Regions from separate parts of the Geobacillus sp. BK01 genome, predicted to be linked through region 4. Evidence: predicted binding sites of a transcription regulator. Region 4 holds the regulator's gene; each other region holds the start of a gene.
What was found. The regulator Rex, encoded in region 4, represses fermentation and respiration genes when NADH is low (regulators of the CRP and FNR family bind a similar motif). The targets are predictions, from matches to a motif close to TTGTGAAATATTTCACAA.
Positions count from the first base shown of each region.

Region 1 (7,583 bases), on a different contig from region 4:
CGCCGTCGCGAAATATTCCGACCGGTATGTCATTCCGTCCTCCCACCGCGAGAAAGCCGGCAATGCGTTTTACGGGCAAGGCACGGCCGGCTATGCGTTTATGGAATCTTGTTCCGGCTGTTCTGAATATGAGGCGGACCGTTTTCACCAATTTTATTGGGGGGATGAGGATGGAAGAGCATCAGAAACTATTTAAACTCGCTTCCATTTTGTTGCAATATCCGGAACAAGAATGGCTGAAAGACGAACAGCTGTTTTATGAAATTTCCCAGCTCGCCAACCGTACGGCTCGCAAACGGTTTTTGCAGTTTCTTGACTATACGAAAACAAAAGATATTGACGAGCTATGCGAACTCTATGTGAGAACCTTTGATTTGAGTGACCGAACGACGATGTATATGACATACTACTTGTTTGGCGACCAAAAGGAGCGCGGCCAGGCGCTGCTGAAATTAAAAGAAGAGTTTCGCCGAGCCGGTTTGGAACTGGCCGGGGATGAGCTGCCCGACTATTTGCCGCTCATGCTTGAATTTGCATCGGTCGCTCCGGCAAGCAGCGCAAGGAAAGTGCTTCTTGTTCACGAACAAGCCATCAAGGAGCTGACCGCTAAGCTCCAAAAAACCGGTCACCCGTATTTCTTTGTGTTCGCCGGCTGTCTGGCAGGCATCGCCTCTTTTCTTGAGAAAACAGCGAAACGTGACATTCCGGTTAGAACGGAGGAGGCTACATGACGCTGCTTGATCAGTTTCTCTGGGTCATTTACCCGTATATTATGTTGACGCTGTTTGTCGCCGGTCATATTTACCGTTACAATACCGACCAGTTTGGCTGGTCGGCCAAATCGAGTGAGTTTCTTGAGAAACGGCGGTTGCGTTGGGGAAGCGTTCTGTTTCACTGGGGCATTCTCTTTGTGTTTCTCGGTCATGTTGCCGGTATTTTAGTGCCGAAAGCGTTTTATGAAGCGATCGGGATTACCGAGGAGATGTACCACTTTGGGGCGGTTTGGTTTGGCGGCGCCGCCGGCGTGGCGACCGTAATCGGGGTTGTGCTGCTTTTATGGCGCCGGCTCAGCGTTCGCCGCCTTCTCCGTCATAGCAGCAAAAGTGATATCGTCGTATTGGTGCTGCTGACCATTGTCATTTTGACAGGCTTTACAAATACGGTCGGATACACAGCGACCGGCGGGACGTTTGACTATCGGGATACGATTGGCCCGTGGTTTCGCGGTATTTTAACGTTTCGGCCGCTGCCGCAGCTCGTCAGCAATGCGCCAGTCGGGTTTCAAATTCATATTCTTTCCGCCCTGTTGTTATTTGGCATTTGGCCGTTTACCCGTCTCGTGCATGTGTGGAGCGTCCCATTGACATATTTAAACCGGCGTTACGTCGTCTACCGCCGGATGCGGGCGAAAAAAATTTAACGAAAGAGCCGGGCTGTCCGCAGAGGAGCGGTTGGCAACCTTCCGGGACAGCCCGCGCCTTGTTCACTCAATGCAGCAAATATCCGCCGGGCAATCTTCGCATTGGATTTCTGTTTTCAAATAGTTCAAGTCATGGACGGTAATTTTCCCCCGCTTCATCGAGATAATCCCTTCCTGTTTTAAGGCGTTGAGCATCCGGTTGACGCTTTCGCGCGTCGTGCCGCAAAAGTTGGCTAAATCTTGGTTTTTCAATGTGACATCAATAAAAATGCTTCCGTCCTCAAGCGGGACGCCATAACTGTTGCAAAGGCGAATGAGCGTCGAGTAAAGCGCTCCTTTTTTGCCGTTCATGATCAAATCGCGAAACTTTGTCTGTGTCCGCCGGGCATGCTTGCTGATCCAACGCATATATTCGAGGGTAAGGGTGGGGTTGATCAGCAGCTGTTCCTCCAGTTCACTTTTATTTACCACTGCCGCTTCACCGGATTCGATCACTTTGGCCGTCAATAAATAACGCGGATCGTTCGTAAATAGTGTCAGCTCGCCGACAATTTCCCCACTTCCGCAAATACGGAAGCACATTTCTTTTCCATCCGGGCAAATTTTGCTCACTTGCACTTTGCCGGAAAGGATCAAATACAGCTCATTGGCTGGCATGCCTTCCTGAAACAAAAACGAGTGCTTGCGAAGCGGAATCACTTTTTTGGACGACTGAAGCAACGAACGCAAGTGGGAGAAATCATGATTCATTGCAGTGCGGCTTTCGCCGTTCATTGTCGGCACCTCCATTTGTTCAGCTACTTCTATTGTAAAAAACATCACAGCGGGAGAGAGTGAAAAAAATCACCGTTTGTCCTCTTTTTGTGCGGGTTGTCACAAATTTTTCTAAATCGGATTTCTATGCACATATGATACAATCAATGTGAGCAGCATCACAGCATATGGCCGCTCATTTTCGTATAGTGAGATGGAGATGTAACAGAGAAGGGTTGATTCATGGCGGAATTTTGGTCACCGGTTTGGTTATCAATAAATGTATCGCTTCTTGCCGGCGTGATTGTCGCGATCCTCGGGACAGCGGCGGCAAAGCGGATGGCGCGCCGCCGGTTTCGCGGGAAGACGATCGTCGAGACGGTGTTGATGCTGCCGTTGGTGCTGCCGCCGTCGGTGGTCGGGTTTTTGCTCGTTGTGCTGTTTGGCCGCCATAGCCCGATCGGACGGTTGATGGAGACGTGGTTTCACACAACGATATTGTTTACGCCCGGCGCCGCGGTGTTGGCGGCGGTCGTCGTGTCGTTTCCGCTCATGTATCAGGCGGCGAAAGCGGGGCTCGAAGCGGTCGATCCGGCGATTGAAGGGGCGGCGCGCATCGATGGGGCGAACGAGCGCCAAGTGTTTTGGCATATTTCGCTGCCGCTGGCCAAACACGCGTTATTCTCCGGGGCGGTGCTGTCGTTTGCCCGCAGCCTCGGGGAGTTTGGCGCGACGCTCATGTTTGCCGGGAATATCCCGGGCAAAACGCAGACGATTCCGACCGCTGTCTATATGGCGATGGAATCAGGAGAGATGAAATTAGCGTGGGCATGGGTGGCGGTCACGATCGGGTTGTCATTCAGTTTATTGGCTTGTGTGACCAAACTCAGCCGTTTGCAACGATAAAGAAACAGGCCGCTTGAACGTGATGCGGCCCATAAACGAGAAAGGAGGGAGCGCCATGGAAGAGCGCGACCGGATGAAGATCACCGACCGCCTCTCCCGCCCGCTGCGCGATTTGCGGTTGTCGGTCACCGATCAATGCAATTTTCGCTGCGTCTACTGCATGCCGGCAGAGGTGTTTGGGCCGAATTTTCGCTTTTTGGCGGAAGACCAGCTGTTAACCGTTGATGAAATGGCGCTGTTGGCGGAATGTTTTGTCGAGCTTGGGGTCGAAAAAGTGCGCCTGACCGGCGGCGAGCCGCTGCTTCGGCGCGACCTTGATGCGCTTATTGAGCGGTTGTCCATGATTCCCGGCTTGCGGGACGTTGCCCTTACGACAAACGGCATCCATTTGGTGAAATGGGCGAAACGGCTGAAAGCGGCCGGGTTGAAGCGCGTCAACGTCAGCTTGGATGCGTTGGACGATGACATTTTCCGCAAAATGAACGGCATCGGCGTCGGCGCCGCTCCGGTGTTGAAAGGCATTGAAGCGGCGCGCAAGGCCGGGCTTGGCGTCAAAGTGAACATGGTCGTCAAAAAAGGGTGGAACGATTCACAAATCGTGCCGATGGCGGCTTACTTTAAAGAATTGGGCATCCCGCTCCGCTTTATTGAATTCATGGATGTCGGCACGACGAACGGCTGGGATTTTTCCTATGTCGTGACGAAAAAGGAGATTTATGAACAAGTCCATGCCATGCATCCGCTCGAGCCGGTCGAACACGAGTACTTCGGGGAGGTGGCGAGCCGCTACCGCTACGTCGGCACGAACGTCGAAGTCGGCTTTATCGCCTCGGTGACGGAAGCGTTTTGCCAAAGCTGCACGAGGGCGCGCATTTCCGCCGATGGCAAGCTGTATACGTGCCTGTTTGCGGCGAATGGCGTGTCATTGAAAGACAAACTGCGTGCCGGCGCGGGGAAAGAAGAGCTGAAGGCGCTCATTACGGCCATCTGGAACCGGCGGACGGACCGCTATTCGGAAGAACGGACGGCGGAGACGGCAAAACAACAGCGGAAAATTGAGATGTCGTATATTGGCGGATAAACAAACAGGATCGCTCCTTAACTCGGGAAGCGATCCTGTTTTTATGCGTTGGTCGCGTTTCAACCGTGCCAATGGCTTGTCTTGTTTACTCTGCTCACGCCTTCACCGCCGCCAACACGCGCGGAAAGAGGATGTTGTTTTCCAAATGGATGTGCGTAAACAAGTCGTCCTCAAGCGCGGCGAGTCGGTTGTAGACGAGCCGGTACGTGCCGCATGCGTCTTCCGGCGGGGTGAAATCGTTTGTGATTTCACGAATTTCTTTGATGAGATCACCGGCGACATCATGCTCATTGACGAGTTCGCGAACGGCCTGTTCGACCGCCTCCCGGTTTTCCGGGGATGGGTTGTCGGCAAATTGCAAAATGAGTGGGAATGCGCCCGTTTCCTCCTTAATCAAGTGTTGCTCAAGCTCCGTTTTTAACTCATGGAACAGTTTATGCACCCGGGAAAGATGTGGGTGATGCATGCCGTGCACGCGCAACACTTTCGTGACATACGGGCTGAGCTGCGGCAGTTCCTCGTTCAAATAGCGGTGATGCGTTCTTACAATATGATCGACGAGTTCGTCGAGCGGCGCTTCATTCCAGTTTCCGGTTGGCTTGTTTTGCGCTTCGTTATACAAGGTGTTCAGCTGGTGAAGGAGCGCTTTGCCGTCCAGCCCGCGCTCTTCGATGGCCTCTTTTAACGGGCGCTGCCCGCCGCAGCAAAAATCAATGCGCTGCGCTTTAAACAAATCCGCTGCTTTCGGAAAGACAGTGACAATATCGCCAATTAACGATTGTTCGGTAAACCGCTGTTCCATTTCGGATCCCTCCATCGTCAAATCATTACAGCTTCAGCATACCTTGTTTTGGTCGCCAACGTTGTGATACATCTCACACAAGCAAAAAAAAGCGGACAACAAGGAAATGTGATCAACATCACAACAGTGTCTCTCTTCCTTCTTGTACAATAAAACAGACGAAATATATAAATAAGGAAAACAACGGTGAATACGCCATATGGAAAGTGTGAACTGCCGAAAAAAGAGGAGGAGTCAGCATGTGGCCGCTGGCCAAGGCAAGCCGCTGGGAGGAAGAAAAAAAGGAACTTGAACGCCGGATTGAAGAGATGAAACAACAGCTTGTAAGGCAAGAAACGGCCATTCGTGAAACAGTGGCCGGACTGCTTGAGGAATGGCAGGAAATTGTCCGCCAACATGAACTCGTCAACGGGCAGCACCATGTCTTGGGCGATTTAGTGGAAAAAACGAAAGAAAAAGTGGATAATGTCCGTACGCTCAGTCAATCGTCATACGCCATCTCCGGGCGCCTGCGCGAGCAGGGGACGGCTTTGGCGGACACCGCCGGGCAGATGGTGGCGGCGGCGAAAGAAGGGATTCGCATGTCCGGGGAGGTTGAGCAGGCGATCGGGCAGCTCGGGGCGGAAATGGAGACGACATCGGCTGCGATGCATCGGCTGCGCGACCGTTCGCAAGAGATCGAGCAAATCGTCAAAGTCATTAAAGAAATCGCCGGACAGACGAATTTGATTGCCTTAAACGCCTCGATTGAGGCGGCCCGCGCCGGGGAGCATGGAAAAGGATTTTCCGTCGTTGCCGCCGAAGTCAGGAAACTGGCTGAACATACGGCAGACAGCACGGAAACGATCCACCAGCTCACCGATGCGGTGCAGCAAGAAATTCAACGGTCGCTCGTACAGACTGACGCCATTTCATCTATCATTAACACGGTAGTGCAAATGAGCATCAATACATCGCGAACATGGTCGGCGATGATCGGGTTGATCGATCAAGTCGAAAAACGGGTCAGTGGCGTGTTAAACGATATTCAAGAACAGTTTCGTTATGCCGATGAAGTGATGCAAGAGCTTGAGCGGTCGGCCGCTTTGTTTGGGGAAACGCGGGCGATGATTTTGCAACATATTGATGATGCCAGCGTCGTTGATGAAAAATTGGCCAAAACCATTAGACAGCTGCAAGATTGGAAATCATTGTGATAAAACGATAAAATGGACTTAGTGAAGTGAATAAAAGAAAGGAGAGAACACCGTTGGTGGAAAAACGAACCCCGATTCCGGTTGCGGAAGCGATCAATCGGGTGATGCGTTATGCCGGGAGAGGGGAAGAAGAGGTGGTGCCGCTTCGGCAGTCGTACGGTCGCTATTTAGCCGAGGATTTGCTCGCCGACCATGACGTGCCGCCGTTTGATCGCTCGCCGTACGATGGGTTTGCCATTCGCGCCGCCGATTCGGAAGGAGCGGGGCTGGATCATCCCGTCGAGTTTGAAGTTATTGAAGCGATCGGCGCCGGGCAAGTGGCGAAGCAGCCGGTCGGCCCGTTTCAAGCGGTGCGTCTGATGACCGGAGCGCAAATTCCCGACGGGTGCGATGCCGTCGTCATGCTCGAGCTCGCCAAACAGTACGAGCGGGACGGGAAGACGTACATGGCCATCAAGCGCCCGTTCCGCCCCGGCGACAACATTTCGTTTCAAGGGGAAGACGCGAAAAAAGGGCAGCCGTTAGTCGAAAAAGGAACGCGCATCAATCCCGGGGTGGCGGCGCTCTTGGCGACGTTCGGCTATGCGGAGGTGAAAGTGGCAAAACGGCCGCGCATCGGCATTTTTGCGACCGGCAGCGAACTGCTCGACGTCTCCGAGCCGCTCGTGCCGGGGAAAATTCGCAACAGCAATGCTTACATGATCGAGGCGCAAGTGCTCAACAGCGGCGCCGAGCCGGTTTATTTCGGTCAGCTTGCCGATGACCTGGACGCCTGCTTCGCCGCGGTGCGCGAGGCGCTCGATCAAGTGGACATGCTCATTACAACGGGCGGCGTTTCGGTCGGCGACTTCGATTATTTGCCCGCTATTTACGAGCGGCTTGGGGCGAATGTGTTGTTTAACAAAATCGCCATGCGCCCGGGAAGCGTGACGACCGTCGCGGAATGGGACGGCAAGCTGCTGTTCGGCTTATCCGGCAACCCGTCGGCGTGCTACGTCGGATACGAACTGTTCGTCCGTCCGGTTGTGCGCACGCGGCTCTTTTCGGCCAAGCCGCATTTGAAAAAAGCGAAAGCCACCCTTGGCGCCGAGTTTCCGAAGCCGAATCCGTTCACCCGCTTCGTGCGCAGCCGGGTGGAGGCGGTTGACGGGCGGCTTGTCGTGAAGCCGGTCGGCATGGACAAATCGAACATCGTCACTTCGCTCGCGGCAGCGAACGCCTTAATGGTGCTGCCGGGCGGAACGCGGGGGTTTGCGGCCGGCGATGAGGTCGACGTGTGGCTTTTGAATGACGATGAGGGATCAAGCGAATGAACGTCTGGCAAGTCGTCGGCTATAAACATAGCGGCAAGACGACGCTTGTCGAAAAATGGGCGGCGGCCGCTGTCCGGGAAGGATGGCGCGTCGGGACGGTGAAGCATCACGG
Region 1 is NZ_JBQPTH010000003.1:105,893-113,475, reverse strand. It holds gene narH (nitrate reductase subunit beta) at 1-196, shown strand, start outside; gene narJ (nitrate reductase molybdenum cofactor assembly chaperone) at 171-731, shown strand; gene narI (respiratory nitrate reductase subunit gamma) at 728-1,420, shown strand; gene ACTVDO_RS04720 (Crp/Fnr family transcriptional regulator) at 1,484-2,194, opposite strand; gene modB (molybdate ABC transporter permease subunit) at 2,417-3,079, shown strand; gene moaA (GTP 3',8-cyclase MoaA) at 3,135-4,160, shown strand; gene ric (iron-sulfur cluster repair di-iron protein) at 4,255-4,962, opposite strand; gene ACTVDO_RS04700 (methyl-accepting chemotaxis protein) at 5,202-6,158, shown strand; gene ACTVDO_RS04695 (molybdopterin molybdotransferase MoeA) at 6,212-7,471, shown strand; gene mobB (molybdopterin-guanine dinucleotide biosynthesis protein B) at 7,468-7,583, shown strand, end outside.
Region 1: a site for Rex is predicted at 5,024-5,041, ahead of ric (iron-sulfur cluster repair di-iron protein). Genes of this name have one in related genera too.

Region 2 (7,583 bases), on a different contig from region 4:
GGAGGAACGAACATGCACGGCAAGCGAATCGCGCTATGCGCCTCGCGCAAGTTGGACGAGATGGCGACGCTGATCGAAAAGCAAGGGGGGACGGCCGTCATTCGCCCGGCGCAAGGAACGACGTTTCGAAAAGGGGAAGAATTGGGCGTGGAAATGCGGGCGGTGATCGCCATGCGGCCCGATTGGATTGTGTTTACGACCGGAATCGGGGTCGAGGCGCTTTGGGAAGCGGCCGGGCGGGAAGGGATCGCCGATGAATGGCGACAGGCCGTTGAACGGGCCAACATCGCCGTCCGCGGCTATAAAACGGTGACGGCGCTGAGAAAAATCGGCGTCACCCCGGCCGCATTAAGTGAAGACGGAACGACGAAAGGACTGATCCGCGCCCTTGCTGCATACGATGTTGCCGGAAAAAACGTCGTGGCCCAGCTGTACGGCGACACTGCGCCAAAGCTTCGGCAGTTTTTCCTTGCGCGCGGCGCATCGTATACGGAACTGTTGCCATACCGGCACGTCGCCCCGGATGAGGAAACGCTTGAAGCGTTGTACAACGAGGTCGTCGGGCGCCAAGTTGATGCCGTCTGTTTTACATCGGCGATGCAAGTCCGCTTTTTCTTTTCGTTTGCCCGTGAAAAAAAAGAGATCGAACCGCTGCTTGACGCGTTTCGCACCGATGTTGTCGCCTGCGCCGTCGGCCAAGTGACGCAAGAAGCGCTCGAAGAAGAAGGGGTCAGCCGCGTCATCGCGCCGGAACATGAGCGAATGGGAGCGATGATCGTGACGCTCGCCCGCTATTTTGATGCTTAAGCCCGTTAGAGGGCTTTTTTTGTTTTATATAACTTGTTGATCCTGTTATACAAAAAAACTATTTATTTTAACGTGTTATATTACTCTGTTTAATAAAAAAATTGAAACTGTTTATTTTTTGTCACAGTTTTCCAAGCCTTTTTCACTTATAATGAAAATGGGGGATGCATTTTTTTGTATTGGGAGGGGGATGACAATGCTGCCTACGACAAATGAACAAGGCTTTTTTGAGATCCGCCTTGAGTCAATCGGCGGACTCGGGGCCAACTTGGCGGGAAAGATGCTCGCCGAAGCGGGCGTGTTATGGTCGGGGCTTAATGGGTCGAACTTTTCTTCCTATGGCTCCGAGAAAAAAGGAACGCCGGTGAAAAGCTTTATCCGTTTTTGTGAGCCGCATATTGAGATTCGCGATCATAGCCCGATTATGGCTCCACATGTGATCGGCGTGTTCCATGAAGCGCTCGCCAAGATGGTGGACGTGACGAGCGGCCTCGCCGCCGACGGGACGGCGGTCGTCAACTCGACGCGCGAGTTCGCTGAGATTCGCCGCGATTTGCGCCTGCCTTATGGGACGCTGGCCGTCGTCGATGCGCTTGGCATCGCTGTCGAGGAACGGGTGAAAATCAATACGCCGATGTTAGGGGCGTTGTTGCGCGTTTGTTCCTTTATTGAACCGGAAGCGATGGAAACGGTTATTCGCCGGACGTTTTCAACGAAGGCGCCGCACTTGATTGAAGCGAACGTTCGCGCGTTTCGCCGCGGCTACGAAGAAGTGCGGTTTCATACTGCTGCCGCTTCCATGGAGGCGAAGAAGTTCGTTCGGCCGCTCCCCCGGTTCGGCTATGAAACCCAGTTAATCGGCGGGGTCATTGTCGCCGGCGGGAACAGTTTGTTGAAGAATGTAAGCGGTTCCCGGCAAGGGTTTTTGCCGCGCTGGGAGGCGGACAAATGCATTCATTGCGTCGCCTGTGACAATGTCTGTCCCGACCTTTGTTTCGTCTGGGAAGAACGGGTGGACAAAAAAGGGCGGAAGCAAATGTTTTTAGCCGGTCTTGACTACCAATATTGCAAAGCTTGTTTAAAATGCGTCGAAGCGTGTCCGACGGCCGCCTTAACAGCCGAGCGGGAGACGCCGGGGTTTGCCGAAGCGCATTCGCTGAAACATTCGTTTTCGTTTAGGAAAGGGGGAGCGGAAGCATGGCAATGATTGAAAAAGAGGTCGAGCGGACGAATCGCGCTGTGCAGGAGACGACGTTTGCTTCTGGCAATGAAATGGCGGCGTTGGCGGCGAGCCAAATTAACTATCACATTATGGGGTACTTCCCGATTACCCCATCTACGGAAATCGCCCAACTGCTCGATCAAATGAAGGTGCGGGGGGAACACGATACAAAACTCATTCCCGCTGACGGCGAGCACGGTTCGGCGGGGATTTGTTACGGCGCATCGCTGATGGGGGCGCGCGTACTGAACGCGACGAGCGCCAACGGGCTCATGTATATGCTTGAACAGCTGCCGGTGCAATCAGGCACCCGCTTCCCGATGGTGCTCAATCTCGTCACCCGTTCGGTCAGCGGCCCGCTTGACATTCACGGCGACCATTCTGATTTGTATTTTACACTCAACACCGGCTGGGTCGTGCTGTTGGCCCGGACGCCGCAAGCAGTCTACGATATGAACGTCATGGCGCTCAAAATCGCCGAACACGAAGACGTCCGCCTTCCGGTCATCATCGCCTATGACGGGTTTTTTACGTCGCACCAAAAACGGAAAGTTCATTACTTCCGCGACCGCGAAACGGTGCAGGCGTTGATCGGCCCGCGCAAAGAAGGGTTTCCGACCGCGGCCGATCCGAAACGGCCGGTGACGATCGGCGCGCATATGGGCGGCGATGACTTGATCAACAACCATTATCAGCAATCGGTCGCTTTATACCGGGCCGGCGACGTGTTCCGGCAGGTGGCGGCCGAATACGAAAAATGGTCAGGGCGCCGCTATGAGCCGCTTGATTTGTATCGGATGGACGATGCCGACGTGGCGCTGTTTTTGTTGAACTCGGCGGCTGAGACGGCGAAAGATGTCGCCGACCGCTTGCGGAAACAAGGAGTGAAAGCGGGCGTCGTCAGCCCGAACATCATTCGTCCGTTCCCGGCTGATGAAATCCGGCAGGCACTGAAACACGTGAAAGTGCTCTTAATTGGCGAACGGGCCGATTCGTACGGGGCTTACGGGGCGAACATGACGCATGAAGTGAAAGCGGCGCTGCAGGAAGACCGCGACAATGAGACGATCGTGGTAAGCCGCGTCTACGGCCTTGGAGGCAAAGATTTTTACACCGAAGATGCGGAAGCGTTGTTCCGCATGGCCATCGAGGTGATGGAAAACGGCCGGGCCGAAAAGCCGTTTGACTATTTCGGCCATGTGCCCGGACAGCCTGAACAGCAGCCGAAGCGTCTGCTTGAGCCGCTCCACGGCGATGCGTTCCGCACCGGGCTGATCCATGTGGCAATGGATGAAAAAACGAAACGGTTGAATGTGAAAATTCCGCCGCTTAGGGCGCTGACCGCCAAGCCGAAGCGGCTCGCCCCGGGGCATGGGGCATGTCCGGGATGCGGCATTTTCCCAGGGCTTGAACTCTTTTTCAAAGGAATTGAAGGCGATATCGTCGTCTTGTTCCAAACCGGGTGTGCGTATGTCGTCTCCGCCGCTTATCCGTACAGCGCGCACAAACAGACGATGGTGCACAACTTGTTCCAAAACGGGGCGGCGACGCTGTCGGGGATGGTTGAAGCCTTCTTTGAACTGAAACGGCGCGGGGAACTGAACGTATCGGACGATGTAACGTTTGTGATGGTGACGGGCGACGGCGGAATGGACATCGGCATGGGGTCGGCCATCGGGGCGGCGCTGCGCAACCATAAGCTTATCATCATTGAATATGACAATGAAGGCTATATGAACACCGGGGCGCAAATGTCGTATTCCACCCCGATGGGGCACATGACCACCACAACCGGGGTCGGGAACACGCAGCGCGGGAAATCGTTCCACCATAAAGATACGCCGCAAATTATGGCGGCGACGAATATCCCTTATGTTTTCACCGGTACGGAGGCGTTTCCGCAAGACTTGGTGAAAAAGGCGGCGAAAGCGCAATGGTACGCCCAACATGAAGGGACAGTGTACGGCAAGCTGCTCATCACTTGCCCGTTGAACTGGAAATCGGAGGAGCGATACGGGGAAAAAATTTTGGAGGCCGCTGTGAATTCGTGTTTCTTCCCGCTGTATGAAGTGGAACGGGGGAAAACGACGATCACGTACGACCCGGAAGCGAAAGGGCGCCGCGTCCCGTTAAGTGAATGGTTGAAGTACATGGGGAAAACGAAACATTTGTTGCAGAAAGAAAACGAGGGTCTGCTACACGAGTTAGAACAAGAGGTCGAGCGGAGATGGAGCATTTTAAAAGCGAAACATGAGCATCCATATTTATAAGAAGCAGCGGTTCGCTGTTTTTGTTGCACGCTTGTTGCGTGCCCTTTTTTTGCCGAGGTGTGTGATATCGCTCACAACGGCGAAGGCGTCACCCGCGGTATAATGGAGGCAACGAACCGAGCAAAAGGAGGAGTCGATGATGCATTCGTTTTGCCATATGGGAGGACCTGAAGGAGTAAAACTATGCGCCGGGTTGGCGCAACTAAAGCAGGAGCATGGCCCGTTGCGCGCCCAAATGGAGCAGCTGCTCGCCACAGCGGAAGCGATCGGCCAAGGGGCAGACCGTAACTGGCGTGAGCCGCTCGCTGAGCTGCGGAAAAAAACAGCGTCATTTGTTGCGGTGTTGGATCCGCACTCTGAGCGGGAAGAGGGCGTCTTATTCCCGATGATGGCCGAATACATCGGGCGGACGAGCGGGCCGATCGCGGTGATGGAATACGAACACGAGCAGGCGAAAGCGCGTCTTTCGATGTTTTTGGAGAAAACCACCCATTTGCCGGAAACGGTGGACAGCGAACAGGCGTTAACGCTCGCCGGCGCGGTCATTGAGGCGCATCATATTTTGGATGAGCATTTTATGAAGGAAGAAAATGTGCTGTTTCCGATGGCGGAGCGGCTGTTATCGGCTGAGGAGAAAGAGGAGTTGTTGGCACGCATTAACGAGTGACGATGGAACGAAAAACGGGATGCTCCATATAAGGAAGCATCCCGTTTTCTTCATGGCGCGCCGATTGATCAGTTTGGCGCCGGACCGTGATGGAGAGGAACGGGATGCGGATGAACGGCATCCCGTTTTCTGTGATGACGGTCTCGGGTGTGGGTTTCATGCTGTTTCCCGCTTACTGGGCGCGGTCAAGCGAATCAACGGATTTTGGCACCCGCTTCCGGTAGACGACGTAGCTGCGCTGCAAGTAGCGGAGCGGGAAACTGAATACGTGAACGAGACGGGTGAACGGCCAGACGGCGAACAAGCCGAACGCGGACAGAATATGGATTTTGAACCAAAGCGGCACCGTTTCCATGTAGGCTGAATCCGGACGGAACGTGAGAAGGCCGCGGAACCATGGACCGATCGTCGTCCGGTAGTCAAAGCCGTGTGAGTTGACGTTCAGCAGCGTCGATGATAACCCGCTCGCGATCACGGCGAGCAAAAATCCGAGCGCGACCCAGTCGCCGGTGCTGCTTGTCACCCGCACGCGCTTGACCGTCAGGCGGCGGCGGAATAAGATGACCAACCCAACAAACGCGGCCAAGCCAGCCGGAATGCCGCCCGCCAAGGCGATGACGTGGTATGTCTCCTCCGTCACGCCAAGCGCTTCATAAAACGGCTCAGGAATGAGAATGCCCATCACATGGCCGACAAACACGAACAAAATGCCCCAGTGAAAGAGCAAGCTGCCAAGGCGCAGCTGTTTTTTCTCCAACAGCTCGCTCGATTTGGACGTCCAACCAAACTGGTCGCGCTGGTAGCGCCAAATATGGCCGGCGACAAATAGGACAAGCGCCAAATACGGAACAATCACCCAGAGAAATTGGCTAACCATGCCGTTGCACTTCCTTTCGGAATCGGCGTCACGCCGAGTTGAGTTAATGTGTGATTCAACACTTGAAACAGCTGGGCATATGGGCTGCCCGCCGCGGCCAGCCGGTCGCCGATTTCACGGATGTGGCTGGCATAGTCGGCAAGCAAGGCGATGGCATGCTCCTGATCCGCATACGCCATCCATTCGAGCATCAGCGGCAAGTAGTCGGGCAGTTCGTGATCGGGGATGGCGAATCCTGCCGCTTCGTAGCGCGCTTTTAAGGCGACGAGTTCAACCCCGCGCTCCCGCTGCTCGCCGTTCGTCATATACGTCAAGTACAAATTCGTTTTTTTGCCGAAATCAAACGTGTCCACATACCGCTCCATCCGCTTTCGGGCCGGGATGGCGGCGATTTGTTCAGCAAACGACAAAAGCGGCGTACGAACGGCCTCATCGTCAAGCGAGCGGATGGCGTCTAAGCAGTCTGAGAGCGATTCGGCCCACTGTTCGTCCGGATAAGACAACAAATACGACACACACAAAAAGATCGTTTGTTGTTGTTCGCTGTTCATCATAAATCCTCCATTTTTATTGTTCAAGGGGAAAGGGGGCGGGGCCCCGCCTTCTCCCTCTACAGCGTGCCGCAAGCGCCCGGGCCGCCGGCGAATGCCAGTCCGCAGCTGCCTTGTTCCGCATACAAGTCGGCCACTTCTTCGCGGTGCGACGCCGGGATAACAAAGCGGTCTTCGTATTTGGCGATCGCAAGCAGGCGGTACATTTCTTCGATATCTTCGCGGCTTAAGCCGAGCGATTCGATGAGGCGAATGTCCGGTTGTTTGTTTGTTTGTATCGCCCGCATGTACGAACGCATCGCCGCCATTTTTTTCAATGTCGTGCGGATATGCGCCGTATCGCCCGCCGTCAACAAGTTCGCCAAATATTCGATCGGAATGCGCATGTTGTCAATCGCCGGGAAAATGTCATCGGCGCTGGCGTTGCTTCCTTTTCCTTCGATCGTATTCATGATCGGGCTAAGCGGCGGAATGTACCACACCATCGGCAGCGTCCGGTATTCCGGATGGAGCGGCAAGGCGATTTTCCAGTCGACGATCATTTTGTAAATCGGCGAACGCTGCGCGGCGGCGATCCATTCGTCCGGAATGCCGGCTTCTTTCGCGGCGGCGATGACGGCCGGATCGTTCGGATCAAGGAAAATATCAAGTTGGGCGTGGTACAGCTGTTTCTCATCTGCGACGCTCGCCGCTTCTTTCACTTTATCTGCGTCATACAACATCACGCCGATGTAGCGGATGCGGCCGACGCACGTTTCCGAACAAATCGTCGGCAAACCGGCTTCGATGCGCGGGAAGCAGAGGGTGCATTTTTCCGCTTTGTTCGTCTGCCAGTTGAAATACACTTTTTTGTACGGGCAGCTTGTCACGCAATACCGCCATGCGCGGCAGGCGTTTTGGTCGACGAGGACGATGCCGTCCTCGTCGCGTTTGTACATGGCGCCTGACGGGCAGCTTGATACGCATGACGGATTGAGGCAATGTTCGCAAATGCGCGGCAAGTACATCATAAAGACGTCCTCAAATTCCGCCTGAATCGACTCCTCCATTTTGACGACGTTCGGGTCGCGCAGCCCTGTGACGTGGGCGCCGGCCAAGTCGTCTTCCCAGTTCGGCCCCCATGACAGTTCCATCCATTCGCCGGTGATGCTGGATTTCGGCCGGGCAACCGGCTGGTATTGTTTTTGCG
Region 2 is NZ_JBQPTH010000007.1:107,003-114,585, reverse strand. It holds gene ACTVDO_RS09850 (uroporphyrinogen-III synthase) at 13-807, shown strand; gene ACTVDO_RS09845 (2-oxoacid:acceptor oxidoreductase family protein) at 998-2,014, shown strand; gene ACTVDO_RS09840 (thiamine pyrophosphate-dependent enzyme) at 2,005-4,299, shown strand; gene ACTVDO_RS09835 (hemerythrin domain-containing protein) at 4,439-4,966, shown strand; gene ACTVDO_RS09830 (hypothetical protein) at 4,956-5,126, opposite strand; gene narI (respiratory nitrate reductase subunit gamma) at 5,139-5,843, opposite strand; gene narJ (nitrate reductase molybdenum cofactor assembly chaperone) at 5,819-6,394, opposite strand; gene narH (nitrate reductase subunit beta) at 6,454-7,583, opposite strand, start outside.
Region 2: a site for Rex is predicted at 4,359-4,376, ahead of ACTVDO_RS09835 (hemerythrin domain-containing protein). Genes of this name have one in related genera too.

Region 3 (7,583 bases), on a different contig from region 4:
GCTGTGGACCGACCATTTGTTATGCGGCGTCAAATAGTTCAGGACGACTTCTTTGCCGTTTTCTTCAGGGTGTTTGTTTGAAAACGGACGGTGCGGCAACACCGGTTTGAACGTCGCCATCGCTTCGCCGAACTCGTGCATCAGTTCGTGGTCGATGTAATACGACTGCCGGCCGGTTAACGTCCGCCACGGAATGAGCCGTTCGACATTCGTTGTAAACGGCGAGTAGCGCCGCCCGCCTTTTTCCGAGCCGCTGAACGCCGGCGAGGTGATGACCGTTTTCGGCTGGGCGGTGATTTGTTCGAATGTAAAGCATTCTTCTTCGCGCTCTTTCGCTAAATCGGCGAGTTCTAGATCCGTCTTTTTCTCGAGCGCTTCCCACGCTTTGACGGCCATTTTCCCGTTGGTGGTCGACGACAGCGTCAAAATCGCTTCCGCCGCTTTTTTCGCCTCGCTAATGTCCGGGCAGCCATCGGCGATCGAAGCGCGCCGGACGGTGCCGAGCCGGCGTTTCAATTGTTCGTACTCGTCTTTCGCCGACCAAGAAATCCCTTTTGTGCCGATCGGTTGGCGGGCGACGTTCGGACCTAAGGCGGTCATCTGGTCGTAAATCAGCGTATAGTCGCGCTCGATGACGTGAATGTTCGGCATCGTTTTGCCCGGGATCGGTTCGGTTTCTCCCTTGCTCCAGTCTTTCACTTCACCGAACGGCTGCGCGAGCTCTTGCGCCGTATCGTGCAGCAGCGGGGTGGCGACGACTTCTTTCATCGGCTTTAAGCCGGCTTGTTTCGCCACATCGGATACCGCTTTGGCGAGCGATTTGAAAATATCCCAGTCCGAGCGCGCTTCCCAAAGCGGAGGCACGGCCGGGTTGAACGGATGGACGAACGGGTGCATGTCGGTGCTGCTTAAGTCGTGTTTTTCATACCAAGTCGCCGCCGGCAAGACAACGTCCGAGTAAAGCGCCGTTCCGGCCATGCGGAAGTCTAGGTTGACGAGCAAGTCAAGCTTGCCTTCCGGCGCTTCGTCGCGCCAACGGATTTCTTCCGGGCGCAGGCTGTCGCGGTCGTCGTTTAACAAGCCGTTCGTTGTGCCGAGCAAATGTTTTAAGAAATATTCGTGCCCTTTGCCGGAGCTTGAAATTAAGTTGGCGCGCCAGACGATCAAGTTGCGCGGGAAGTTGGCCTCATCGTCCGGATCTTCAATGGCAAACTGCAGCTTTTGCTCTTTCAGCTGTTTCGCGACATAGGCGCCGATTTCTTCCGGCGTGCGGGCTCCATGGCGCACTGCTTCTTCATACAATTCAATGCCGTTTTTGTTAAACGTTGGGTACGACGGCAGCCAGCCGAGCCGCGCAGCCAAGACGTTGTAATCGCCCGGATGCGAGTAGCGCGATTTGTTGGCCAATGGCGAGACGAGCCCATCGACGGGCTGCTGTTCATAACGCCACTGGTCGGTCGCAAAGTAGAAGAACGATGTGCCGTTTTGCAGTTTCGCCGGCCCGACCCAGTCGCGGGCGGTGGCGATCGTTTGCCATCCTTCCGCCGGCCGCAGCTTCTCCTGCCCGACGTAATGCGCCCAGCCGCCGCCGTTCACCCCTTGGGCGCCGACGAACAACACTAAGTTCAACACAGCGCGGTAAATCGTATCGGAGTTGTACCAATGGTTGATTCCCGCGCCGACGATAATCATCGACCGGCCGTTTGTATCAATGGCGTTGTCAGCGAATTCGCGGGCGATTTTGACGACAAGTTCGCGCTTGACGCCGGTGATGGCCTCTTGCCACGCCGGAGTGAACGGAACGTTGTCATCGTACGAGCGGGCGACCGTGCCGCCGATGCCGCGGTCGATGCCGTAGTTGGCCAAAATTAAATCATAGACAGTTGTGACATAGACGTCGCCCGTTTCGGTTTGCACTTTTTTGACTGGAACGGCGCGCTCGATCGTTTTGCCGCCCTCATCAGTGAAATACGGGAGCTGGATGGACATGACCTCATCTTCGCACCCTAAAAACGACAGGCGCGGCTCAAGCGGCTGTCCCGTTTCCTCATCGACAAGGCGCAAGTTCCATTTTCCTTTGTCTTCCCAGCGCGTGCCGATCGTTCCGTTCGGCACGGCAAACGAATCGGTGTTCTCATCGTAGACGACCGGTTTCCATTCAGCGTTTCCGGTTGGTTTGCCAAGATCTTTCGCCAAGAGGAAGCGGCTGGCCGTCCATGCGCCGCCGTCTTGTTTTAAGGTGACGACGAACGGAAAATCGGTGTACGTTTTCGCATATTGTTCAAAATATGGAATGGTTCGTTTGACATAATATTCGTTTAAAATGACGTGCCCCATCGCCATTGCCAAGGCGCCGTCCGTTCCTTGCTTCACCGACAGCCAGTCGTCGGCGAATTTCGTCGACTCGGCGTAGTCCGGGCTGACGGATACAACTTTTGTGCCGCGGTAGCGCACCTCAGCCAAAAAGTGGGCGTCCGGCGTCCGGGTGAGCGGGACGTTCGAGCCCCAGGTGATGATATAGCCGGCGTTGTACCAGTCGCTCGACTCCGGCACATCGGTTTGATCGCCCCAAATTTGCGGCGAGGCCGGCGGCAAGTCGGCATACCAGTCGTAAAAGCTTAACATCGGTCCGCCCATCAGCTGCATAAACCGCGACCCGGCGGCATGGCTGACCATCGACATCGCCGGAATCGGCGAGAAGCCGACGTTGCGGTCCGGTCCATATTTCACAACCGTGTACAACAAGGAAGCGGCAACCAGTGTCAACGCTTCATCCCAGCTGATGCGGACAAACCCGCCTTTTCCGCGCGCCTGTTTGTAGCGTTTTGCTTTTTCGCGGTCTTCGACGATGCTTTTCCACGCTTCAAGCGGGTTGTTCGGATGAGCTGCGAGCGCCTCGCGCCACATGTCGATCAACACGCCGCGCACGTACGGATATTTGACGCGCAGCGGGCTGTACATATACCACGAGAAGCTCGCGCCGCGCGGGCAGCCGCGCGGTTCAAAGTCCGGCATATCCGGCCCGGTCGACGGGTAGTCGAGCTGCTGCCCTTCCCATGTGACGATGCCGTTTTTAACATAAATGTTCCAGCTGCATGACCCGGTGCAGTTGACGCCATGGGTCGAGCGGACGACTTTGTCGTGCTGCCAGCGGCGGCGGTATGCGTCTTCCCAGGCGCGGTCGCCGTAAGTTGTCTCACTGTGGCCGTCGGCTTGGCGCTCAACCGGCCGAATATATTTGAAACGGTTGGTGAGCGGGGATCGTTTTCGTTTCATTTCGTTCACTCCTTATTTGCGTTTTGTACTTTTAACTATAGCCATGATGTCAATAACGCGATGTTAACTTTGTCACACTTCGCGGCATTGTCACAAATTCGTCAAAGAAACGAACAAATATTCTTTCGTGTGGTATAATGGGGAAAACGAGGGAGGTTTGAGGGGATTTTTGTGCGATATTCAAGTCATGTCATTGCTTCGTTATGTCTCGGCGCGGCAGCGGCAGCGCATACGGCGCTGCCGTTTACCGCTGCTTATACGGCGGGGCTTGCCATCGGCAGCTTGCTTCCGGATATTGATGAGCCGTCTTCCTATGTCGGACGCCGTTCGTTTGGCATTTCAGGCAAAGTGAAAGAAGCGTTCGGCCATCGCGGCATGACCCATTCGCTCATCGTCTGGGGGGGGCTCGCCGCGCTCGTCTGGCGCGACTCGGCGTCGCCGTTTGCCGCGGGGCTTGTGCTCGGCTACTTGTTTCATATTGTGGAAGACTTTTTTTCCGTCCAAGGAGTGCCGCTGTTTTGGCCGTTTTCATCGAAGCGGTGGAAAGTGCCGCTCTATCGGACAGGAAAAGGGATGGAAAAAGCGCTTGTGTACATGGCATTAGCCGGATTCGTATACTTTGGCGTCAACGGCTTGTTCCGGGAATGGTGGCGGTCGCTGCTGTTCGGTTGGTAAGTTCGGTTATAGTGGGGAAAAAGAGGAAATAGAAGGGACGGCGGCGAATACGTATAACGAAGGGACAAAAGAGACGGGGGAGAGAGGAAGATGCGCGAACAATATCCGGTGCTTCCCGGCGCCGAGCCGTTTTATGCCGAACATGGGCCGGTCGGGGTGTTGCTCGTACACGGATTCACGGGCACGCCCCACAGCATGCGTCCGCTCGCTCAGGCGTATGCGAAGGCGGGGTATACGGTTTGCCTGCCGCGCTTGAAAGGGCATGGAACGCATTACAAAGAGATGGAGCAGACGACGTTCCATGATTGGATTGATTCGGTTGAGGAAGGATATGAATGGCTGAAAGAACGGTGCGGGACGATTTTTGTCACCGGGCTGTCGATGGGCGGGACGCTGACGCTTTACATGGCGGAACGGTATTCGTCCATCCGCGGCATCGTGCTCATTAACGCGGCGATTGACATTCCGGCCATCCGCACCGGGATGGCGGCCGAAGGCGAAGTGCCGCGATATTTGGACTCAATCGGCTCCGATTTGAAAGATCCGGAGGCAAAAGAGTTGTCGTACGAGGAAACGCCGACCGCTTCGCTCGTGCAGTTGGATGGGCTGATGGAGCTGGTGAAAAGCGAGCTGGAACGCGTGGCATGCCCGGCGTTGATTTTCGTCTCGGACGAGGACCATGTCGTGCCCCCTGAGAACGCCGATATCATTTTTCGCGGCATTCAATCGTCAGACAAAGAGATCGTTCGGCTCGAAAACAGCTATCATGTCGCGACGCTTGATTACGATCAACTGTTCATAATCGAGCGGTCGCTCCAATTTTTCGCCAAGCACTCGGGATAACCGGGTCGATTTTGCGCCCATCCTGGCCAAAACGGGATGGGTCATTTCTTTTTCATTGGTCGTTATGTTTCTCAAAAAAATGGATGGCTGTTTCCGAAAGATTGTTCTAAACTTTAGTAGGTAGCAAGAAGCTTAGACAGATGAAACGAAGGAGTTTCGTTATATGAAAATAGAAACGATCGCATCGCTTGTGAAAGAAAAACGAATCATCGACGCCCTCGCTGAGGTGCGGCCATATCTTGAAACGACCGGGCCGTTTCATTGGCGGTCGCTGCTCGGGGCATGGGACAATGTGGAACCGTTTCAGGCGCTCATCCGCTTGTTCGATTATGCGCTCATGTACCGCCATAGCGGACTTGTCGCCCGGTATGCCCATCGCAAGTTCAACACGCTGCAGACGCTCGCTTGGATGTGTGACGAGTGGCTCGATCAACGCCGGCCGCTTGATGTCGAGGACGCGCTCATGCCGCGGCTTTCGGCCGCGCTCGAAGACAAGAAGGACGAGTCCGATGAATCGATCGCCCGAGCGGCGTTTGCGTTGGTGCGCGCTTTGCTCGATATGCAGCGGATCGACGAGGCGCGCAAATGGATGGAGGTGGTCGCCCGTTATGAAGTTGTACCAATGAACGATAAATGGGGCTATTTTTATATGGAAACGGGCGACCGGAAACAGGCGGAACACGTTCTCCGCGCCGGACTGAACGATCCGGAGCGCGGCGATATGTGCTATTTGCTTCTCGCTGATTTGTACGCGCTTGACGGCCGCCACGACGAAGCGCTGGCGGCGTTGGAAGAAGGAAAGCGGCGGTTTCCGCAAGTGTTGGCGTTTGACGCTGAGCGCGTGCGCCGCCTGCGCGATGTGCGCGCTTACCGGGAGGCGCTTATGGCGATGGAGGAGTTGGACCGGGTGAACCCGTTTCATATGCACCGCCGCTATTTTGCTCATATGCGCGCCGAGTTGTACTACCGGCTTGGCGAATGGGAGAAGCTTCAATCGCTTGTGAGAGAAGAGCCGCCATTGGAAAAAACGCCGTATGCCCGCGCCCTTAGGCGGCGAGACGAGCGGGCGGTCGCGCTGCCGCTTGTGCCGGTCGTGCAAAAGCATAACTATTGCGTGCCGGCGAGTTTGGAAATGATGCTTCGCTTGCTCGGCGCTCCGCGGACGCAAGATGAGGTGGCCGAGCATATTTTTGATGTGCGCGGCTCAAAGTTGTCAACGACCGTTCATTATTTGGAACAACTCGGGTTTGTTTGCCGCTTTTTCACCGGCTCGCCGCCGCGTTGGAAGCGGCTTATTGACGAAGGCGTGCCCGTGCTGCTCAGCGTCGATTACGAGCAGTCGTCCCATGTGCAAGTGCTGTTCGGCTACGACGAACGAATGCAGTCGTTTTACGTTCAAGATCCGAACTTCTTTGACCCGTTTGTCGTCCCAGAAGAGGAGCTCGAAACGTGGTATGCCGGAACACATTATTTGTCGATTGTTGCGCTTCCCCGGGAAAAAGCGGCGCTTGCCGCCGCGCTCCCGGAAGAGGAAGACCGCTATTTCCGCGGGTTGCACGCGTTGGCGGAAAAAATGGATGAGGATGAACAGGCGCATTTTGATGCATTCGTCGCCTTTTTGCGCAAGCATGAGCACATCCCGTACACATGGCTGTATGTGATGAAGCATTTTGGCAGCGATGAGGCGAAGCCGCTTGTATTGGAGTGTACGAATCGTGTTCTAACGGAATACCCCGGGCATAACGATTTGCTGCTGATGGCGGCGAAAGCCTACATGCATGCCCAAGAAATAGAGCGGGCGGAAGAGGTGCTCGAGCGGGTGAAAGGAAAGGCGCAAAGTTCGTTGTACCACTATTTGCGCGGCCGCATCGCCTTTTTTGCCAGCCGTTACGAAGAGGCGGCCCGCTATTTCCGGACTTCGCTCCAGCTTGATCCCGACCAGCCGGAAGTGTGGAGCTATTTTGGACTCGCGCTGGCGTATGCCGGTCAGATCGAAAAGGGGCTGCTCGGGTCGCGCACGGCAGTCCGTTTGTACCCAGGTGATGTGTTTATCGAAACGAATCACGGTGTGCTGTTGTTTCATGCGAAGCGATTTGTGGAAGCGCGCGACTGGTTTGACCGCCTCGTGCGCCGCGAGCGGCGTGATGCGTATCTTTGGTATGAGCGGGCCCGCTGCGACCGGGAGCTCGGCCGCCGGCGCAAGGCAGAGCGCGGCTTTCAGGCGGCGAAAGCGCTCGACCCGCGCGAACCGCACCCGTACTTGGCGCTTGCCGACTTATATGCCGACCTTGGCGAACGCCAAAAGGCGAAGGCCATGCTTGAAGAAGCGCTTTCCGCCGCGGAACGATTGACCCCGCTATACGTCCGCCTTGGCGATCTTTATTTAGAGGAAGGCGAGACGGAACAAGCGGTTTCGTGCTACCGGGAGGCGATCCGCCATGATGGTGAGGACGTGTTCGCGCATCTCGGTTTGGCGGCCGCCCTTGCAGAACGCGGGGATATGGATGAGGCGCGCCGATATGTGATCGAGCAGCGCACCCGGTTTGCCGCCAACAGCGAATATTGGCTGAACGCGGGAAGATGGCTGATCGCTCACGGGTTCGCCGATGAGAAAACAGAACGGGAAACCGCATTGTCATGGTTGGAGGAGGGGCTGCGCCTCGCCGAGTTTGACGCCGAGGAAGCGTACGAATTTTATATCGAGCAGTTAACAACACCCGCCCTTGTGAAGCGCGGCCAGGCGTTTTTGGCACAACTTGTCTCGGCTCGCCCAAAACTCGCTTCAGCCC
Region 3 is NZ_JBQPTH010000007.1:98,680-106,262, reverse strand. It holds gene ACTVDO_RS09810 (nitrate reductase subunit alpha) at 1-3,276, opposite strand, end outside; gene ACTVDO_RS09805 (metal-dependent hydrolase) at 3,448-3,951, shown strand; gene ACTVDO_RS09800 (alpha/beta hydrolase) at 4,042-4,794, shown strand; gene ACTVDO_RS09795 (tetratricopeptide repeat protein) at 4,958-7,583, shown strand, end outside.
Region 3: a site for Rex is predicted at 3,337-3,354, ahead of ACTVDO_RS09810 (nitrate reductase subunit alpha). Genes of this name have one in related genera too.

Region 4 (7,583 bases):
TCGCACTGCATGCCGTAAAAAAGTTAAGTATTCGTGTCATGAATAAAGTTGCGTATTTCGTATGTTTTTCAGAATGTTTATGTGGTAAACGCATATATTAGCCGATGACGGCTAAAATATCGCTTTCACGCAAAATTAAGTATTCTTTGCCGTCGTATTTCACTTCCGTGCCGGCATATTTCGAGAAAATGATCCGGTCGCCGACTTCGACTTCCGGCGCGACACGTTGGCCGTTATCGAGCACGCGGCCTGTGCCGACAGCAACGACGCGGCCTTCTTGCGGCTTTTCTTTCGCCGTATCCGGCAGCACGATGCCGCTGGCCGTTTTTTCTTCGGTTTCCACGATTTCAATGACAATACGATCGCCTAATGGCTTCAACACGGGAAACAACCTCCTTAACGATAGTTTTCACCGTTCTTATTAGCACTCATCACAATCGAGTGCTAACACACTTATAATATTAATGAACTCTTCTCCGTTTTGCAAGTAGGAAATACAAAAAAATAACTGTTTTTCTTTTATACGAGAGGAAAGGAGAAAATGAGCTGAACCGCCCCCTCAGCCCATGCGCCTGTCCGCTCGAACCCGTTTTCATTATTGCACATTTCCGAAACCGATAAACAGCGTCTGCTCATTTTTTTGCCATCACGATCCGCCTCTGATAGGCGCGCTTTTCTTATCATTTCGCGGAACATGTGCTACAATACGGATATATTTGAAATAAAGGGGTAAAGTGATTTGAAACGCCACTACTGGTATGTCATTATCACATATATCGCCATGCAGCTGTCTGCCTTTGTCGGCGTGCCGCTCCTCCGTGCCCTCGGCGTTGGTCAAGGTGCACAAACACGCCTTGAAGCAGCGAAAATCGCCTCCGGGTATTGGGCGGTCATCAGCTTTTTATTGGCTTTTGCCATCATTTTATGGTTGCTCCGCGGCGACCGCGATGAGCGGGCGATGCGGCGTCTGTCGCTTGCTTCGTCATGGATGTGGGCGATCTCGGGCGTCTTTTTGGCGCTCGCATCGCAAAGCATTGCTGCCAATATCGAATGGCGTCTATTGGGCATCGAGCCAGGCTCGGAAAACACACAGCACATCATTGACATCATCCGCCTGACGCCATTGCTCGTCGTCGTCACGTCGATCGTCGGCCCGATTTTAGAGGAGCTCATTTTCCGCAAAATCATTTTTGGCTCGCTTTATGAAAAGTACAACTTTTGGTTTGCGGCACTGGTCAGCTCTCTTCTGTTCGCCATCGTGCACATGGAGCCGGAACATTTGCTTTTGTACACGTCCATGGGGATGGTATTCGCCTTTTTATACGCCAAAACCGGGCGCATTTTCGTGCCAATGTTCGCCCACGTAGCGATGAATACGTTTGTCGTTGTCGTTCAAATTTTGTTGGCTGATGAATTGGAAAACATGATGCGTCAGGCGGAACTGCCGTTGGCTGTTTGGAGGTTTTGGCTATGACGCGCCACCCGCGGCTGTTTTCGCTCCCGTATTTCATCTTGGGCTTCCTGTTTACGTATTTGGCGATTGAAAGCGTCCATGAAACCATTTGGAATGTCACGACGATCGCGTTGGCAGCGTTGGCCGCTTTTGATTTCAGCACTGCCCTTCGCCTGTTCTTCACACCAAGACGATGAAACCCTCCCGTTGGGGAGGGTTTTTGCCTGGCGCCGTATCAACCGTCCTCTCGCTGTTGTCCGTAACGTGAATCAACGCTTTCCTGCTCCGCCGCTAATTGTGCCTTTCGATAGCCAATTTTTGCAATCCATATGCTTCCTTCATACAAAAGCGTCAGTGGAATCATGACGATCACTTGCGACAACACATCTGGCGGTGTAATGGCCGCCGCCAATATCAACAGAGCCAAATACGCATACTTGCGGATGTGAACAAGAAGTTGCGGCGTAATCAATCCTAAACGGGTGAAAAACAACACAACAATCGGCAGCTGAAACACAATGCCAAACGGCAACACGAGCTGGAGCAAAAACTGGAAATATTCGTTAATGCCGATCATCTGTTGAATGCCGAGCCGTTCCGCCAACTGATTCATAAACCGGACGACAAATGGAAACAAGACGAAATACGCAAAACTAACCCCAGCTAAAAATAGAATGATCGACGCCGGAATATAGCTGAGCGTCACCCGCCGCTCTTTTTCATACAGCCCTGGGCTGACAAACGCCCAAATTTGGTACAGCAACACCGGAGCAGACAGCACAGCGGCGATCACAAAGGCAAACTGAAAATATACTTTAATCGGATCGGTGAGACGGAAAGCGTTCATCGTTAGTTGTTTTGCCTCGGCGGTCTGCTGCAAATACACAATAACGTCATTGACAAAGAAGAAACTGGCAATGAGCGCCGCGGCGAAAAAGAGAAGCACGATGATAAGCCGTTTCCGCAGCTCTCCGAGGTGTTCATACACCGACATTTCTTTGTCATTCATCGTTTCCCCATCCTGCCTTGTCACCGGTCGGTTTTGTTTTCCTCGTCATCGGCCAACCCTTTCGTTGCATCTTTAAACTCGCGCAGCGACTGGCCGAACGACCGCCCGAGCTCCGGCAATTTTTTCGCGCCAAACAGCAGCAAAATCACAAGGACAATCAAAATGTATTTCACGCTTTATTCTCTCCTTTATGATGGCGATGGATAATTTTTCAAAAAATAAACGAGCGACTGCAATTCAATGGCCAAATCGATATGGTGGACGCGGATATGCCTCGGTACATTCAAGCGCGCCGGGGTGAAGTTTAAAATGCCTTTAATCCCCCGGGCGACAAGGCGGTCGGTAAGCGCTTGGGCCACCGCGGCCGGCACGGTTAAAATGGCGACCGGAATATCGCCGCCAAGCCGCTCCTCGAGCTCATTGAGATGATAGACTGGCACACCGCCGACTGTCGATCCGACTTTCCGTTCATCGACATCAAACGCCATGACAATTTTTGTGTTGTTATTTTTCGAAAAGTTGTAGTTTAAAAAGGCGGTGCCTAAATTGCCGACTCCGAACAAGGCGACTTCCGTCACTTCATCCTCTTCAAGCGTTTGGCGGAAAAACGACAACAAATAATTCACATTATACCCGTACCCTTTTTTGCCGAGGGCGCCAAAATACGAAAAGTCGCGGCGAATCGTCGCCGGGTCGACTTTCACCGCCTCGCTTAGCTCGGCAGAGGATACACGCTGTTTGCCTGACGCATGCAAGTTCTTCAAAAACCGGTAATACAGCGGCAGCCGTTTCGCGGTTGCCTGCGGAATTTTCGGTTGTTCGTTGCTCATGGTTTCATCCCCCAACTAATCGGTTTTCCGTCGATAATGGCCGGACTTCCCGCCCGTTTTTTCGACCAAATACGTCGGACCGATGATCATCCCTTTATCAATCGCTTTGCACATATCATACACGGTTAACGCACACACCGAGGCGGCCGTCAGCGCTTCCATTTCCACCCCTGTGCTCCCTTTCGTCTTGACCGTCACGGTCATCACAAGTTTATACGCTTCCGCCTCTTTTTCCCAAGCAAAGGCAATATCGACGCCTTTTAACATGAGCGGATGGCACATCGGAATGAGATCGGCCGTTTTTTTCGCCGCCATCACTCCGGCCACTTGGGCCACGGCCAACACGTCCCCTTTCCCGATGGCGTTGTTCGTTATTTTTTCATAAATCTCTTCGCTGACGGTGATGCTCGTTTTTGCCACTGCCACCCGTACCGTGTCTTCCTTGTTGGTAATATCGACCATTTTCGCGCGTCCTTGTTCATTGAAATGAGTAAACGACGACAAGACAATCTCCTCCACTTATAAACTATACACGATTTTTCATTATCTGTCTTTGACCGTTTTGACGACATACGTTAAACTATTCCGAGAGGTGAAACGACATGATGATTTTGCAGGTGCACCAGCTCACGAAATATTTTGGCGCTGACCTTATTTTATCGAATATAAAACTAGAAATACAGTCCCGCGACCGAGTTGCCCTCGTCGGCCGCAACGGCGCAGGAAAATCGACATTGTTAAAAATCATCGCCGGAGAACTTTCTTACGACAGCGGCGAAATCATCAAGCCGAGCCATATCAAAATGGGCTATTTGGCGCAAAGCAGCAGTCTTGACTCGTCACGTTCCATTTGGGACGAGATGCTCGACGTGTTCGCACCGCTTCGGGCGATCGAAGCACAGTTGGCAGAGTTCGGCACCCAACTTGGCGACCCGGATGTGCTCGCCGATCCATCTCGCTACGAAAAAACGCTCAAAGCCTATGACGAACTGCAAGAGCAGTACAAAGAACAAGGGGGCTACCAGTACGAAGCCGACATCCGCTCTGTTTTGCACGGGCTGCAATTTTCGTCATACGATTACAAAACAACGCCCGTTTCCTCGCTAAGCGGCGGACAGCGGACGCGGCTCGCCCTCGGAAAACTTCTATTATCTAAGCCGGATTTGCTGATTTTAGACGAGCCGACCAACCATTTGGATCTTGAAACACTCTCTTGGTTGGAGCAATATTTGCAGGCATACCCTGGCGCCGTCCTGCTCGTTTCCCACGACCGCTACTTTTTGGATAAAGTCGTCACTGAGGTATACGAGCTGTCCAACGCGACACTTAAGCGGTATACGGGCAACTATAGCCGCTATTTGGAACAACGGGCCGAGCAATATGAACAAGAGTTAAAACGATATGAGAAACAGCAAGAACAAATCGCCCGTCTCGAAGACTTCATCCGGCGCAACATCGCCCGCGCCTCGACGACCAAACGAGCGCAAAGCCGACGAAAACAGCTAGAAAAAATGGAACGGCTCGAACGCCCCACTGGAGATGAGAAATCGGCCTCCTTTTCCTTCTCGATCGAACGGCCTAGCGGCCATGAAGTGCTTACCGCCGAAGAACTGACCGTTGGTTACGGCGAGGGAACACCCGTCATCCGTCAAATCAGCTTTCGCATCACGCGTGGAGAAAGCATCGCCTTAGTCGGACCGAACGGCATCGGCAAATCAACATTGCTAAAAGCGGTCGCCCGTCGGCTTCCTGTCCAAGCAGGAAGGCTCCGCTACGGCTCAAACGTCCAAATCGGCTATTATGATCAAAATCAAGCCGATTTATCATCGAATAAACGAGTGCTTGATGAACTATGGGATGCCTACCCGGACAAAACCGAGAAAGAAATCCGCACCGTGCTCGGCAACTTTTTATTTTCCGGCGATGACGTCTTAAAACCGGTCTCGGCGTTAAGCGGCGGGGAAAAGGCGCGCCTGGCGCTCGCCAAACTGATGCTGCAAAAGGCGAACGTTCTTATTTTGGACGAGCCGACCAACCATTTGGATCTCGACAGCAAACAGGTGCTCGAACAAGCGCTCATCGACTATCCAGGTACCATTTTGTTCGTCTCCCACGACCGTTATTTCATTAACCGAATTGCGACGAAGCTGTTCGAGCTATCAAGCGGCGGCCTCACCGAATATTTAGGCGACTACGATTACTACATCGCCAAAAAAGCGGAAATGTGCGAACTGGCGCGCCTCAACGCCCACCCGGACAAAACGCCGGACAGCAGTGAATCGACCAAATCCACTTATGAACAGGAAAAGGAAGAGAAAAAGCGGCAGCGCCAGCGCCAACGCCGTCTGGATGAGATCGAGGCTGAGATCGAGGCGCTTGAGGCGCAAATCGCCGAAGTGGAACAGCAATTATGCGACCCGTCTGTTTATGGCGATTATGAAACCGTGCAGCAGTTGTCGCAACAAAACGAAGAGCGAAAACAACAAGTGGAAAAGTTATTGGCCGAATGGGAACAGCTTTACACTTCACTATAACCCCATCCCCATAGCCCGCCCGTGATCGTGGCGGGCTGTTTTTTTAAGTTAGTCACATTATCCACAAAAAAATCCACAATTCCACCTGTGAAATATAAGTTATTCACCGACTTTTCCACATTATCCACAAACAATCCCTTCCTTTTGCCCAAAACGCACTGTGTATTGCTGCCCTTATGTTTGTAGTATTTTCTCGCCTTTTCCACATTGCCCACATCTTGTGGATAAAAATATACACAACCCCTTTCGATCGAAGACAACCAAAACTTGCTCCCTAAACAAAAAGGGCGGTTCTCTTGCCTACTGCAAGCAACCACCCTTTTGTTCTTTATTTTCAACTACATAAGTGGCAAGCCTGGATTGGCATTGAGTGCTAGGTCGGCTCGCTTGCCTTGTTGATGCATTACCGTTCCGGCCGCGGCGATCATCGCCGCGTTGTCGGTGCATAACGACAACGGCGGGATGACCAGCTCCACATCCGGGAGCTCTTTCATTTTGTCTTGCAGCGCGGACCGCAACCCGCGGTTGGCCGCCACCCCGCCGGCGAGCAGCACTTGCTGCACACCGTACTGTTTCGCCGCCTGCACGGTTTTCGTCACTAGCACATCGATGACGCTCGCTTGAAAGCTCGCTGCCATCTGCTTCGGATCAATCTCCTCACCGCGCTGCTTCGCATTATGAAGCACATTGAGCACGGCGGATTTTAAGCCGCTGAAGCTAAAATCGTACGACCCTTCCTCGAGCCATGCCCGCGGCAAGTCAATCACCGGCTCCCCCTCATGGGCAAGCCGGTCAATGTGCGGCCCCCCTGGGTACGGCAAGTGCAACGCCCGGGCGACCTTGTCATACGCTTCGCCAGCTGCGTCGTCGCGCGTCTCGCCAATGACTTGAAACGCCCCGTGTCCTTCCATGTAAACAAGCTCCGTATGCCCGCCGGAAACGACAAGCGCCAACAGCGGAAATTTCATCTCCGCCACGAGCTGGTTGGCATAAATATGACCGGCAATATGATGCACCCCGATAAGCGGCAAGCCGTGGGCAAACGCGAGCGCCTTGGCAGCGTTCACCCCGACAAGAAGCGCCCCAACCAACCCCGGCCCGGCCGTCACCGCAATGGCATCAAGATCGGAAAACGATACGCCAGCCTGCTGCATCGCCTCCTCAATGACGAGTGTAATTTGTTCGACATGGTGGCGCGAGGCAATTTCCGGCACAACGCCGCCAAACCGCCGATGGCTTTCCATTTGCGATGCGACAACATTCGATAAAATCTCTTTTCCGTTTTTCACCACGGCCGCCGCTGTTTCATCGCAGCTCGTTTCAATCCCTAATACATGCACGTTTTCATTCATCTCAGTTTCACCCACATCACTAGCGCATCTTCAAAATTATCCGGATAATACCGTTTGCGGATGCCGCCATTGCGAAACCCGAGCTTTCGGTACAACGACTGGGCGACATGGTTCGAGACGCGCACTTCCAACGTCATCGTCGCCGCCCCATGCTGCCTGGCTGTTTCCATCAGGCGGCGCATAAGCGCTTCGCCGAGCTTTTGTCCGCGAAACTGCGGCAGCACGGCGACGTTCGTCACATGCGCTTCATCAATCACGAGCCACATCCCCGCATACCCGATGATCCGTCCGCGATACACCATGACAATATATTTGGCATAACGGTTGTACATCAGTTCGTTGTAAAAAGATTCCCGGCTCCACGGCGCGGTAAACGACGCCCGTTCAATTTGCACGACCTCATCG
Region 4 is NZ_JBQPTH010000029.1:16,967-24,549, forward strand. It holds gene groES (co-chaperone GroES) at 98-382, opposite strand; gene ACTVDO_RS16290 (CPBP family intramembrane glutamic endopeptidase) at 740-1,474, shown strand; gene ACTVDO_RS16295 (YdiK family protein) at 1,471-1,650, shown strand; gene tatC (twin-arginine translocase subunit TatC) at 1,689-2,462, opposite strand; gene tatA (twin-arginine translocase TatA/TatE family subunit) at 2,483-2,635, opposite strand; gene ACTVDO_RS16310 (redox-sensing transcriptional repressor Rex) at 2,651-3,292, opposite strand; gene moaC (cyclic pyranopterin monophosphate synthase MoaC) at 3,308-3,796, opposite strand; gene ACTVDO_RS16320 (ABC-F family ATP-binding cassette domain-containing protein) at 3,895-5,826, shown strand; gene ACTVDO_RS16325 (hypothetical protein) at 5,811-6,086, opposite strand; gene tsaD (tRNA (adenosine(37)-N6)-threonylcarbamoyltransferase complex transferase subunit TsaD) at 6,165-7,178, opposite strand; gene rimI (ribosomal protein S18-alanine N-acetyltransferase) at 7,175-7,583, opposite strand, start outside.